3 regions of the Aliidongia sp. genome follow, and region 2 is predicted to be linked to each of the others. Evidence: predicted binding sites of a transcription regulator. Region 2 holds the regulator's gene; each other region holds the start of a gene.
The links. The regulator PhoB, encoded in region 2, activates phosphate uptake and scavenging genes when phosphate is short. The targets are predictions, from matches to a motif close to TNTCATAAAACTGTCA.

Region 1: the regulator PhoB is predicted to act here: its motif matches at 2,003-2,018, upstream of VGV37_RS20515 (CHAD domain-containing protein).
Region 3: the regulator PhoB is predicted to act here: its motif matches at 1,553-1,568, upstream of VGV37_RS09205 (OprO/OprP family phosphate-selective porin).

The regions. Positions count from the first base shown of each region.
Region 1 is NZ_DASZBY010000105.1:32,487-35,733, reverse strand. Features, by position in the region: gene VGV37_RS20520 (DsbA family oxidoreductase) at 1-302, opposite strand, end outside; gene VGV37_RS20515 (CHAD domain-containing protein) at 375-1,982, opposite strand; gene hutI (imidazolonepropionase) at 2,090-3,247, opposite strand, start outside.
Region 2 is NZ_DASZBY010000027.1:42,889-46,135, reverse strand. Features, by position in the region: partial or broken gene VGV37_RS04260 (AmpG family muropeptide MFS transporter) at 1-1,019, shown strand, start outside; gene phoB (phosphate regulon transcriptional regulator PhoB) at 1,025-1,717, opposite strand; gene phoU (phosphate signaling complex protein PhoU) at 1,714-2,466, opposite strand; gene pstB (phosphate ABC transporter ATP-binding protein PstB) at 2,477-3,232, opposite strand.
Region 3 is NZ_DASZBY010000052.1:26,268-29,514, reverse strand. Features, by position in the region: gene VGV37_RS09215 (crotonase/enoyl-CoA hydratase family protein) at 1-437, shown strand, start outside; gene VGV37_RS09210 (glutathione S-transferase) at 496-1,230, shown strand; gene VGV37_RS09205 (OprO/OprP family phosphate-selective porin) at 1,752-3,247, shown strand, end outside.

The sequences.
Region 1 (3,247 bases), on a different contig from region 2:
GTGCGTGCGATCCGGTCGAAATCGAACTGGATCCCTTCGGCCGCACCGGCCTCGCCGATAGCCTGATAGATCCGGCTGGCGTGGAAGGTGCCGCCGAACTTCGCGGCCAGATAGGCTTGGCGCGGCACGCCGTCGGGCGGCATGTCGGGATTGAGCTGGAACGCGCGCCAGAGCAGCCGCGGCGGCGGCCCGCCGCCACGCTTCAGAGCCCGTTCGAGCCGCCGCTGGCCGATGTAGCACCAGGGGCAGACCAGATCGGAAACGATCTCGATGATCATGCCGGTCGCCGTTTCAGCTTTCATGCAGCAGACAGCCTAGACCATCTGGGGCCCGAGGAAAAAGGCCCAGGCGTCATGGCGCTGCCGAAACGCCGGTCAACGGTCCTTCCAGAACCGGGGTGTCTTGGTGAATTGGCGCCAGACCAGGGCGAAGCGCTTGCGGGCGGTCTCCGCTTCTGCGGCGCTCCAGCCCGCGACCAGGCCGGCCGTGCGCGCGCCATGCTTGTCGTCCTGGGCCGCGAGCTTCGCGACCAGGCTGCGGGCCACGACCGCGTCGTTGAGCGTGCCGAGGATGTCCTGGATGTCGCGCAGCGCCGCGATGTAGCGGCGCGAAGCCTTGCCCGGGAACAGCGGGCGGAAGAATTCCGTGATGTAGCGCAGTCGCTTGGCATCGATGCGCAGGCCGTGCAACTCGCCGGCCGCAGCACCGGACAGATGGCTGCCTGCGGCCAGGAAGCGCTTGTGGCCCTTGCCCAAATGCGCCAGCGCGGAGCGGCCGAGCGGTTCTGCCAGCAGGCCCGCGGCCTCGGCTTCGGGCGGTTCGGGCCAGATGCCGGCGTCGAACCACGCGGCCAGACGCAGGGACAGGCCCATGAAATCGCTCGCCAGGACTGCGGCCCGCGCGTCGGCCGCCGCCCGCTCGCGCAGGACCGCAGCGGTGAAGCCCAGGCTCTTCAGGCGGGGCTCCTCGCCCAGCGCCGCCACCAGCGGTGTCAGCGTGTCCGCCACGAACACGTCCCATTCGCGGGCATGGCCCAGCGCCGTCGCCAAAGCCGCCAGGTCCTGTGACAGCGCGCGGCGGGCCGCATCGGGCAGGGCCTTGCGGAACACCGACAGCACCGAGCGCAGGCGCCGCAGGGCGACACGCGCGCGATGGATCTGGTCTTCCGTCATGGCGGCGTCGAGGCTGGCGATCTCGACGCGCAGATCCGAGACCGCGGTCTTGCCGATCGCCAGCACGCCCTGCTCGACGGTCATGCCGGCGTCCAGCACCGGCACGGCACCGGCTTCGACCGGCCACCAATCCTCGCCCGAGACCAGGCGATAGGCTTGCTGAACGGCGTCGTGCGTCGCGAGCTGGAACGGCAGGCCGTGGTGGAGCTTGGCGGCAAATTCGTAGAGCCCTTGCGCCGGGCCGGCCTGGAGCATCAGTTCGAGCTGACAGGGCGCCAGGCGCCCCGCGGTAGCCTCGATCGCGGTACGTTCCAGCACCAGGCTCATCCTGGTTTCGCCCCAGTGGATCTGCCAGACCGTGCGATGCAGGTCGAGCGCCAGGACCGGGACGAGATCGCCCGGCAACAGGCGCGTGACCTGGCCGACATCGATGCCCGGGAGAAAGGCCAGCCGTGCCGGGTCGAGCCGGTCGCCTTCCAGCGGTACCGCGACGGGGGCCAGGATCCGTCCGCCGGTCGGTGCCGTTCCGATCGGACGCAGCAGCTGATGCTTGCGCCGCCCGGTCGTTTCGATGGCGAAGCCGATGCCCTGACGACCGATGGTCAGGCCCGGTGTGTCCCAGAATACCTGGCGCATCCGGCGGACGACCGGCCGCTTCTGTGCGTGGGCGGTGACCAGCGCCGTCTTCGCCACCCGATCGGCTGCCGCGGCATCGAGATCCAGCAGCAGACGAAGCGGCGGTGGCGCCGCCGAAGTCGGCGGAGGGGCCTCGACCTCTTCCGATGCGACGGCGGTTTCCTCGATCGTCATGGGCGCGCCGGATAGGGGTTTTTCATGAAACTGTCATATTTCCGAATGGCTTCCGTCGATGATCGACGCAAGCCGACGATCTATGCCAGTTCCATAGGGAACTGGCCTCATGAAAACGATTTCACCAGCTTTCCGCCGTGGACGACGGCCGCGCACGGGTTGCCGCCTATCCAATAGGCAAGCTCGCCAGGGCTTTCGATGTCCCACAGCGCCAGGTCCGCGCGCCGGCCGGGCGCCAGTATGCCGCGGTCGGCCAAGCCCAGCGCGCGGGCCGCCTCGCGGGTGACACCGGCCAGCGCTTCCTCCGGTGTCAGGCGGAACAAGGTGCAGGCCATGGACAGCATCAGCAGCAGCGACAGGACGGGGGCGGAGCCGGGGTTGCAGTTGGACGCGATCGCCATGGACACGCCGGCCCGGCGCAGGGCCGCGATCGGCGGTCGGCGGGTCTCGGCCAGGAAATAATTGGCGCCGGGCAACAGTACGGCAACCGTTCCAGCCGCAGCCATGGCGGCGATGCCGTCCTGGCCGAGACATTCCAGATGATCGGCCGACAGCGCTCCGAACCGGGCGGCGAGCGCGGCACCCCCCAGGTCGGACAATTGCTCGGCATGGAGCTTGACCCGCAGGCCGAGCGTCGTCGCGGTCGCGAAGATCCGCTCCATTTCGGCGGGACCGAAGGCGATGTTCTCGCAGAAACCGTCGACGGCGTCGGCGAGACCGGACCGGGCGATCGCCGGCAGCATCTCGTCGCAGATCAGGTCCACATAGTCGGCCTGCCGGCCCTTGAATTCCGGCGGCACCGCATGGGCGCCGAGGAAGCTGGTGCGGACTTGGACGGGCAGGTGCTCCGCCAGCCGGCGAGCGGCGCGCAGCATCTTGAGTTCGCTCGCCAGATCCAGGCCATATCCGGATTTCACCTCGACCGTGGTGACGCCTTCGGCCAGGAACGGCTTCAGCCGGCGCGTGGCGCCCGCCACCAGGTCGTCCTCGCTGGCGGCCCGCGTCGCGGCCACGGTCGAGACGATACCGCCGCCGGCGCGCGCCAGTTCCTCGTAGCTGGCGCCTTCCAGCCGCAGTTCGAATTCCCGCGAGCGCTCGCCGCCGAACAGGATGTGGGTGTGGCAATCGATCAGGCCGGGCGTCATCCAGCGGCGGCCGCCCTCGATCACCTGGGTCGCGAGCCGTGCCGGCGCGCCGGGCAGGTCCGTGCGCGGGCCGACCCAGGCGATCCTGCCGTCCAGGACCGCGAGCGCGCCGTCGCGGAT
Region 2 (3,247 bases):
CCTGGGCGCTGCTGTTCCAGATCGGCGTCGCCGCCAGTCTGGTCGGCATCAGCCTGACCGACCCGGCGACGGCACCGGTCGCGACGGCGGCGATGGCCGTGCTCGTCGCCTTCTTCTCGGCCAGCCAGGACATCGTCGTCGATGCCTATCGCGTCGAGCTGTTATTACCAGAGGAGCAGGGTGCCGGCGCGGCCGCGACCCAGTTCGGCTATCGCCTGGGCATGATCGCGGCCGGTGCCGGCGCGCTCTATGCCGCCGAGGCCTGGGGCTGGCAGATCGCCTATCGGATCATGGCCGGGTTGATGCTGGTCGGCGTGGCGACCGTGCTCGCCACGGCCGAGCCCACGGTCGACCGGCCGCCGCGCGGCGGCTTCGCGGCGACGGTGCTGGCCCCGTTCCGTGATTTCGCCCGGCATCGCGGCTGGATCGGCATCCTGGTCTTCGTTTTAGTCTACAAGATGGCCGACGCGGTAACCGGCCATTACGCCAATCTGCTGTATCGTTCGCTCGGCTTCTCTCTGGGCGAGATCGCCGGCATCAGCAAGGTGTTCGGCGTCATCGCCACGATCGGCGGTATCGCCCTGGGCGGCGCGCTGGTCTATCGGTTCGGGACCTTCAAAACCCTGCTGATCGGCGCGATCCTGCAGATGGGGTCCAACGCCATGTATGTGCTGCAGGCGCTCGCCGGCCATGATCTGACCCTGCTGACCCTGACCATCGCCTTCGAAAACATCGCCGGCGGGATCGGATCGGCGGCGTTCGTCGCTTACCTATCGGCTTTGTGCAGCCGCACCTACACGGCTACGCAATATGCGCTGCTGTCGGCGCTGGCGGCGTTCGCCCGCAACTTCTTCGTTTCCGCCGGCGGGGCGGTCGCCGATTGGCTCGGCTGGCTATGGTTCTTCATCATTTCGATCGGACTTCCGCTGCCCGGTCTCGTGCTGCTGGCGTGGCTCATGCTGCGCCGGCAGGAAGGCCTGGCGGAGGAGCCGGCCGGGGATGCCCGGCCCCTTGCGTAATGCGGTCAATCCCGCGCTTCGTCCAGTGCGTAGCCCGCGGAACGGACGGTGCGGATGATGTCGATCTCGGTCGGCCCGTTCAGCGCCTTGCGCAGACGGCGAATGTGCACGTCGACAGTGCGCGGCTCGACATAGACGTCGTGGCCCCAGACCGCATCCAGCAACTGTTCGCGCGAGAACACCCGGCCCGGATGCTCCAGCAGGAAACGCAGCAGGCGGAACTCGGTCGGGCCCAAGTGGATTGGGCGACCGCCGCGGGTCACACGATGGGCTGCCAGATCCATCGAGACGTCGGCGAAGGACAGGGTCTCTTCGGCACTGTCGGGCTTGGCCCGCCGCATCACGGCGCGCACCCGGGCGATCAGCTCCGACGGGCTGAACGGCTTGGTGATGTAATCGTCGGCGCCGCTGTTCAGGCCGCGGATCTTGTCGGTTTCCTCGCCGCGCGCGGTCAGCATGATGACCGGCAGGGTGCGGGACGCCGGCGAGCGGCGGATCTGGCGGCAGACCTCGATGCCCGAGACCAGCGGCAGCATCCAGTCGAGCAGCACGACGTCCGGCTTGCGCTCGGCGATCTGGACCAGGGCATCCTCGCCATCGGTCGCCTCGCAGACGCCGAAGCCTTCCTTTTCCAGGTTGTACTTCAGCAGGGTGACGAGGGGGGCCTCGTCCTCGACGATCATGACCAGGGGCTTCATTTCGCCTCGTGCTCGCTCTCGTTGGTGGCGACCGCCATCGGGCCCGGAAGGACCACGGAGGAGCTGGACCGGTCGCGCTTGGGCCGGGTCTCCTTCAGCGGCTTGCCGTGAATCAGGTAATAGATCGTCTCGGCGATATTGGTCGCGTGGTCGCCGATCCGCTCGATGTTCTTGGCCATGAACAGCAGATGCGTGCCGGCGGTGATGCTGCGCGGATCTTCCATCATGTAGGTCAGCAGCTCGCGGAACAGGCTGGTGTAGAGCTCGTCCAGTTCCTCGTCGCTCAGCCAGACGTGCATGGCCTTGTCGGCATCGCCCTGCACGTAGGCGTCGAGCACGTCCTTGATCAGCGCCTGGGCCAGCTTGCCCATGCGCGGAATGGCGTAGACCGGCTTCGCGACCGGCGCCTGATTGAGCGCGATCGAGCGCTTGGCCACGTTCGCGGCATAGTCGCAGATCCGTTCGAGGTCGGCCGCGATCTTGAGCGACGAAACGATTTCGCGCAGGTCGCGGGCCATCGGCTGGCGCAGTGCCAGGAGCCGCATGGCCAGCGCCTCGACCTCGGCCTCGAGCGCGTCGACCGCCGCATCGTTCTGCACGACCTCGTGGGCGAGTTCGCTGTCGCGCTTGATCGTCGCCTGGATCGCGGCGGCGACCTGGCTCTCCGCCAATCCGCCCATGCGGATGATGGCGTTGTTGAGGCGGGTCAGTTCCTCGTCGTAGCTCTTCATGATGTGATCGGTAGGCATGGCCTGCTCCTCAGCCGAACCGGCCGGTGATGTAGTCTTCGGTGCGCTTGTTGTGCGGGTTCGTGAACACCGTCTCGGTATCGTTGAATTCGATCAGCTCGCCCAGGTACATGAAGGCCGTGAAGTCGGAGCTGCGCGCCGCCTGCTGCATCGAATGGGTGACGATGACGATGCAATAGTCGGTCTTCAGTTCCGAGATCAGCTCTTCGATCTTCTGAGTCGAGATCGGATCCAGTGCCGAGCAGGGTTCGTCCAGCAGCAGGATCTCGGGCTTGACCGCGATGGCGCGCGCGATGCACAGGCGCTGCTGCTGGCCACCCGACAGGCCCAGGCCCGATTGCTTCAGCTTGTCCTTGACCTCGGTCCAGAGTGCCGCCTTGCGCAGCGCCTGCTCCACCCGGTCCTCGAGCTCGGAACGCGGCAGGTCCTCGTACAGATTGATGCCGAAGGCAATGTTGTCGAAAATCGACATCGGAAACGGCGTGGGCTTCTGGAACACCATGCCGATCTTGGCGCGTAGCAGGTTGAGGTCGATCTTGGGATCGAGGATGTTGGCGCCGTCGACCAGCACCTCGCCCTCGGCCCGCTGCTCGGGATAGAGCGCATACATGCGGTTCAGCACCCGCAGCAGGGTCGACTTGCCGCAGCCCGACGGACCGATGAAGGCGGTGACCTTCTTGTCGGCGAGGTTGAGGCTGATCGATTTCAACGCTTCGAACTTCTTGTAGTAGAAGCGCAGGTCCTTGATCTGGATCTTCTCGACCAGTTGGCCGGCCGCGAC
Region 3 (3,247 bases), on a different contig from region 2:
CCGAGGCGGCTGCGCTCGCCATCGCCAGCGACCGGGCATCGTTCGCCAAGCCCGAGATCGCGCTTGGCATGCCGCCGACCTTCGGCGGCACCCAGCGCCTGCCGCGCCTCGCTGGACGCAAGCGCGCAATGGAGCTGCTGCTGACCGGTGACCCGTTCCCGCCGGCACGCGCACTCGAGATCGGGCTGGTCAATGCGGTCGTGCCCCATGAAGAGCTGTTGCAGGCGGCCCGGGCGCTGGCATACCGCATTCTGCGCCATTCGCCGTTGGCCGTTGGCAGCGTGCTCGCGGCGGTCACGCGCGGCTTGAACATGAGCATCGGCGAGGGTCTGATCGTCGAGGCCGAGCAGTTCGCGCGCCTGGTGCCGAGCCATGACCTGGGCGAAGGTCTCGCGGCATGGGCGGCGCGTCGTCCGGCGGTCTATACCGGCCGCTGAGGGAACCTCGCTCGGCCCTCGCACCTTTGTTTTCGCAACCGAATCGAAGGAGGCTCCGATGCCTTACGAACTCTACTACTGGGATGGGCTGCAGGGGCGTGGCGAATTCGTCCGGCTGGCGCTGGAGGAGTCGAGTGCCGACTATGTCGACATCGCGCGCGGGAGCGACGGCCCGGGGCAGGGGACGAAGGCGATGCTGGCGCTCATGGGCAGCGAGAACGAGCCGCACATCCCCTTTGCGCCGCCTTTCCTGAAAGACGGTGGCCTGATCGTGCCGCATGTTGCCAACATCCTGATGTATCTGGGTCCGAAGCTGGGGCTGGCGCCCAGGGACGAGGGCCTGCGCTTCGTCGCGAACGGCCTGCAGCTGACCATCGCCGACATGCTGGCCGAAGTGCATGATACCCATCATCCGCTGTCGACCGACCTCTATTACGAAGACCAGAAGGAGGCGGCCAAGCAGCGCTCGTCCGCCTTCATCGAGCAGCGGATCCCGAAGTTCCTGGGCTATTTCGAGCGGGTGCTGCAGCAGAATCCCCATGGTGACAAGCAGGCCGTCGGCGATGCGCCGAGCTACGTCGACCTTTCGCTGTTCCAACTGATGGAGGGGCTGCATTACGCGTTCCCGCGCGCCATGAAGAGCGCGGCCAAGCGCTACCCGGCCCTGACTGCGCTGCGCGAGGCGGTCCGGATCCGCCCCAACATCGCGCGCTATCTGACGTCCGACCGGCGCCTCGCGTTCAATACGTCGGGCGTGTTCCGCCACTATCCAGAGCTGGACCAGGAGGACTGACGCCGGCCCTCTCCGGCATGGCTGGCGCTCTTACCGGGCATGGCGCCCTGGGCCGTGGATGGCGGCGAGCGGTGGGATTATTTGCACGAGAAAATAATGTCGCCGCCAAAATGGATCCGGCCTGCGCACGCGCCCGTCGTCGATTTGCCCGATCTCGCCGTCGCGGCGCCCGGCTCGCCTGATGCTTTACCCTGACCATGGCGCACGCTGTCGCATCACCCCTTGGGCGGTCCGGCCCCTGCGAGCATTGTCGATCGGCAATTTTCTATCGAAAATATTCCGGAGTGTCCGCTGGTTTTCTTCGGCATGCCCGTTTATCGTGTGACTATGTTATGAAATCTATCGATTTTTGAGAATAGATTCAGGTAATACCCCTATTCTCGTCAAATGAAATCAGTAGTTGTTTTGATAATCCGTCACAAAAGTGACGTCTGCCTCTGGGTAGTCTCCGGCCCGTCTGTGCGACGACGATCTCCAGTCTTGGAGATCTCCGTTCGTCGCTCCAATCCTCGGGGGTCAAAATGAAAATCCACACCAGACTTGCCGGCGGGGTCGCTCTGTCCGGCCTCCTCGCTTTTGCGCCTGCTGTCCAGGCCCAGACGGCACCGACGACGGCGCAGCTGAATGCGCTGCAGCAGCAGATCCAGCTGCTGCAGCAGCAACTGCAGACCCTGCAGAGCCAGGTCACCCAGACTCAGGCCCAGAGTCAGGCGACTGCCGCGGCGCAAGCGCAGACCCAGGCGGTGGCGCAAAAGGCTGCCGCCGCCGCACCGGCCGCCGACGCGCCCAAGGTCACCGAGACCGCGGCCCATCGCTTCGGCCTGTCGAGCGCCGACGGTCGCAACACGATCCAATTGACCGGTCGCGTGCAGTTCGACGCGGGCGACTATCTGAATTACCAGCCCGGCAAGGGCAACGCGGTCCGCGACCTCAGCAGCGGCGTCAATGCGCGGCGCGCGCGCCTGGGCGTGGTCGGGAAATTCGACGGCGATTGGGCCTACGGCCTGATCTACGATTTCGGCGGCTCGTCCGACACGCTGACCAACACCAACAGTGGGGCACCGACCTCCGGCCTGCAGAACGCCTACATCCAATACAACGGCTTCAAGGGCACGACGATCGAGGGCGGCTATCTCGACCTGCCGATCACGCTCGACGAGGCAACCAGCTCCAACGACATCATGTTCCTGGAGCGTGCCGCCTCGGTCAATATCGCGAACCTGATCGCGGCCGGCGACTTCCGCTCCTCGTTCGGTGCCCATTGGAACGACGATCGCCTTTGGTTCGGCGCCTATGTCAGCGGCCCGACCTCCGGCGCCCAGCACAATATCGGCTCGCTCGGCGGCAGCGCCAGCCAGACGGGCGTCGCGGGGCGCGCCGCCTTCCAGGCGCTGCAGGGTGCCGACTATTCCCTGCATATCGGCGGCGACGTCGAAAGCCTGCTCAATCCGCCCCATGCTGGCGGCTTCCGCTCGATCACGTTCAGCGACCGGCCGGAACTGCGCGTGGATCCGACCAGCATCCTCACGTCCGGCGCCATCAACAACGTCAGCGGCGCCACGGCCTACGAGGCGGAGTTGGCCGGCGGTTACCGCAGCCTGTTCCTGCAGGGCGAATATTTCCACTATCAGGTCGATCGCGACACGCAACCGGGCCTGGACTTCGACGGTGCCTATGCCGAGGCGAGCTGGACCGTCACCGGCGAGCATCGCAAATACAACGCCGGCACCGCGGCCTACGGCGGCATCGTCCCCGACCATCCGCTGGCCTTCACCGAGGATGGGATCAGCGGCCTCGGCGCCCTGGAGCTGGCCGCGCGCTATTCCTATGTCGACCTCAACGACGACTTCCAGTCGGGCAAGACGACGGCCTCGACCGGCGGTATCGCCGGTGGCTTCCAGCGGGTCTATACCGCGGGCGTGAACTGGTATCCGAACTCGAACATCCGCTTCATGCTCGACTATCTGCACGGCCACATCAGCAAGGCCCAGGCGACCTCGGGATCGCTGGCGCTCGG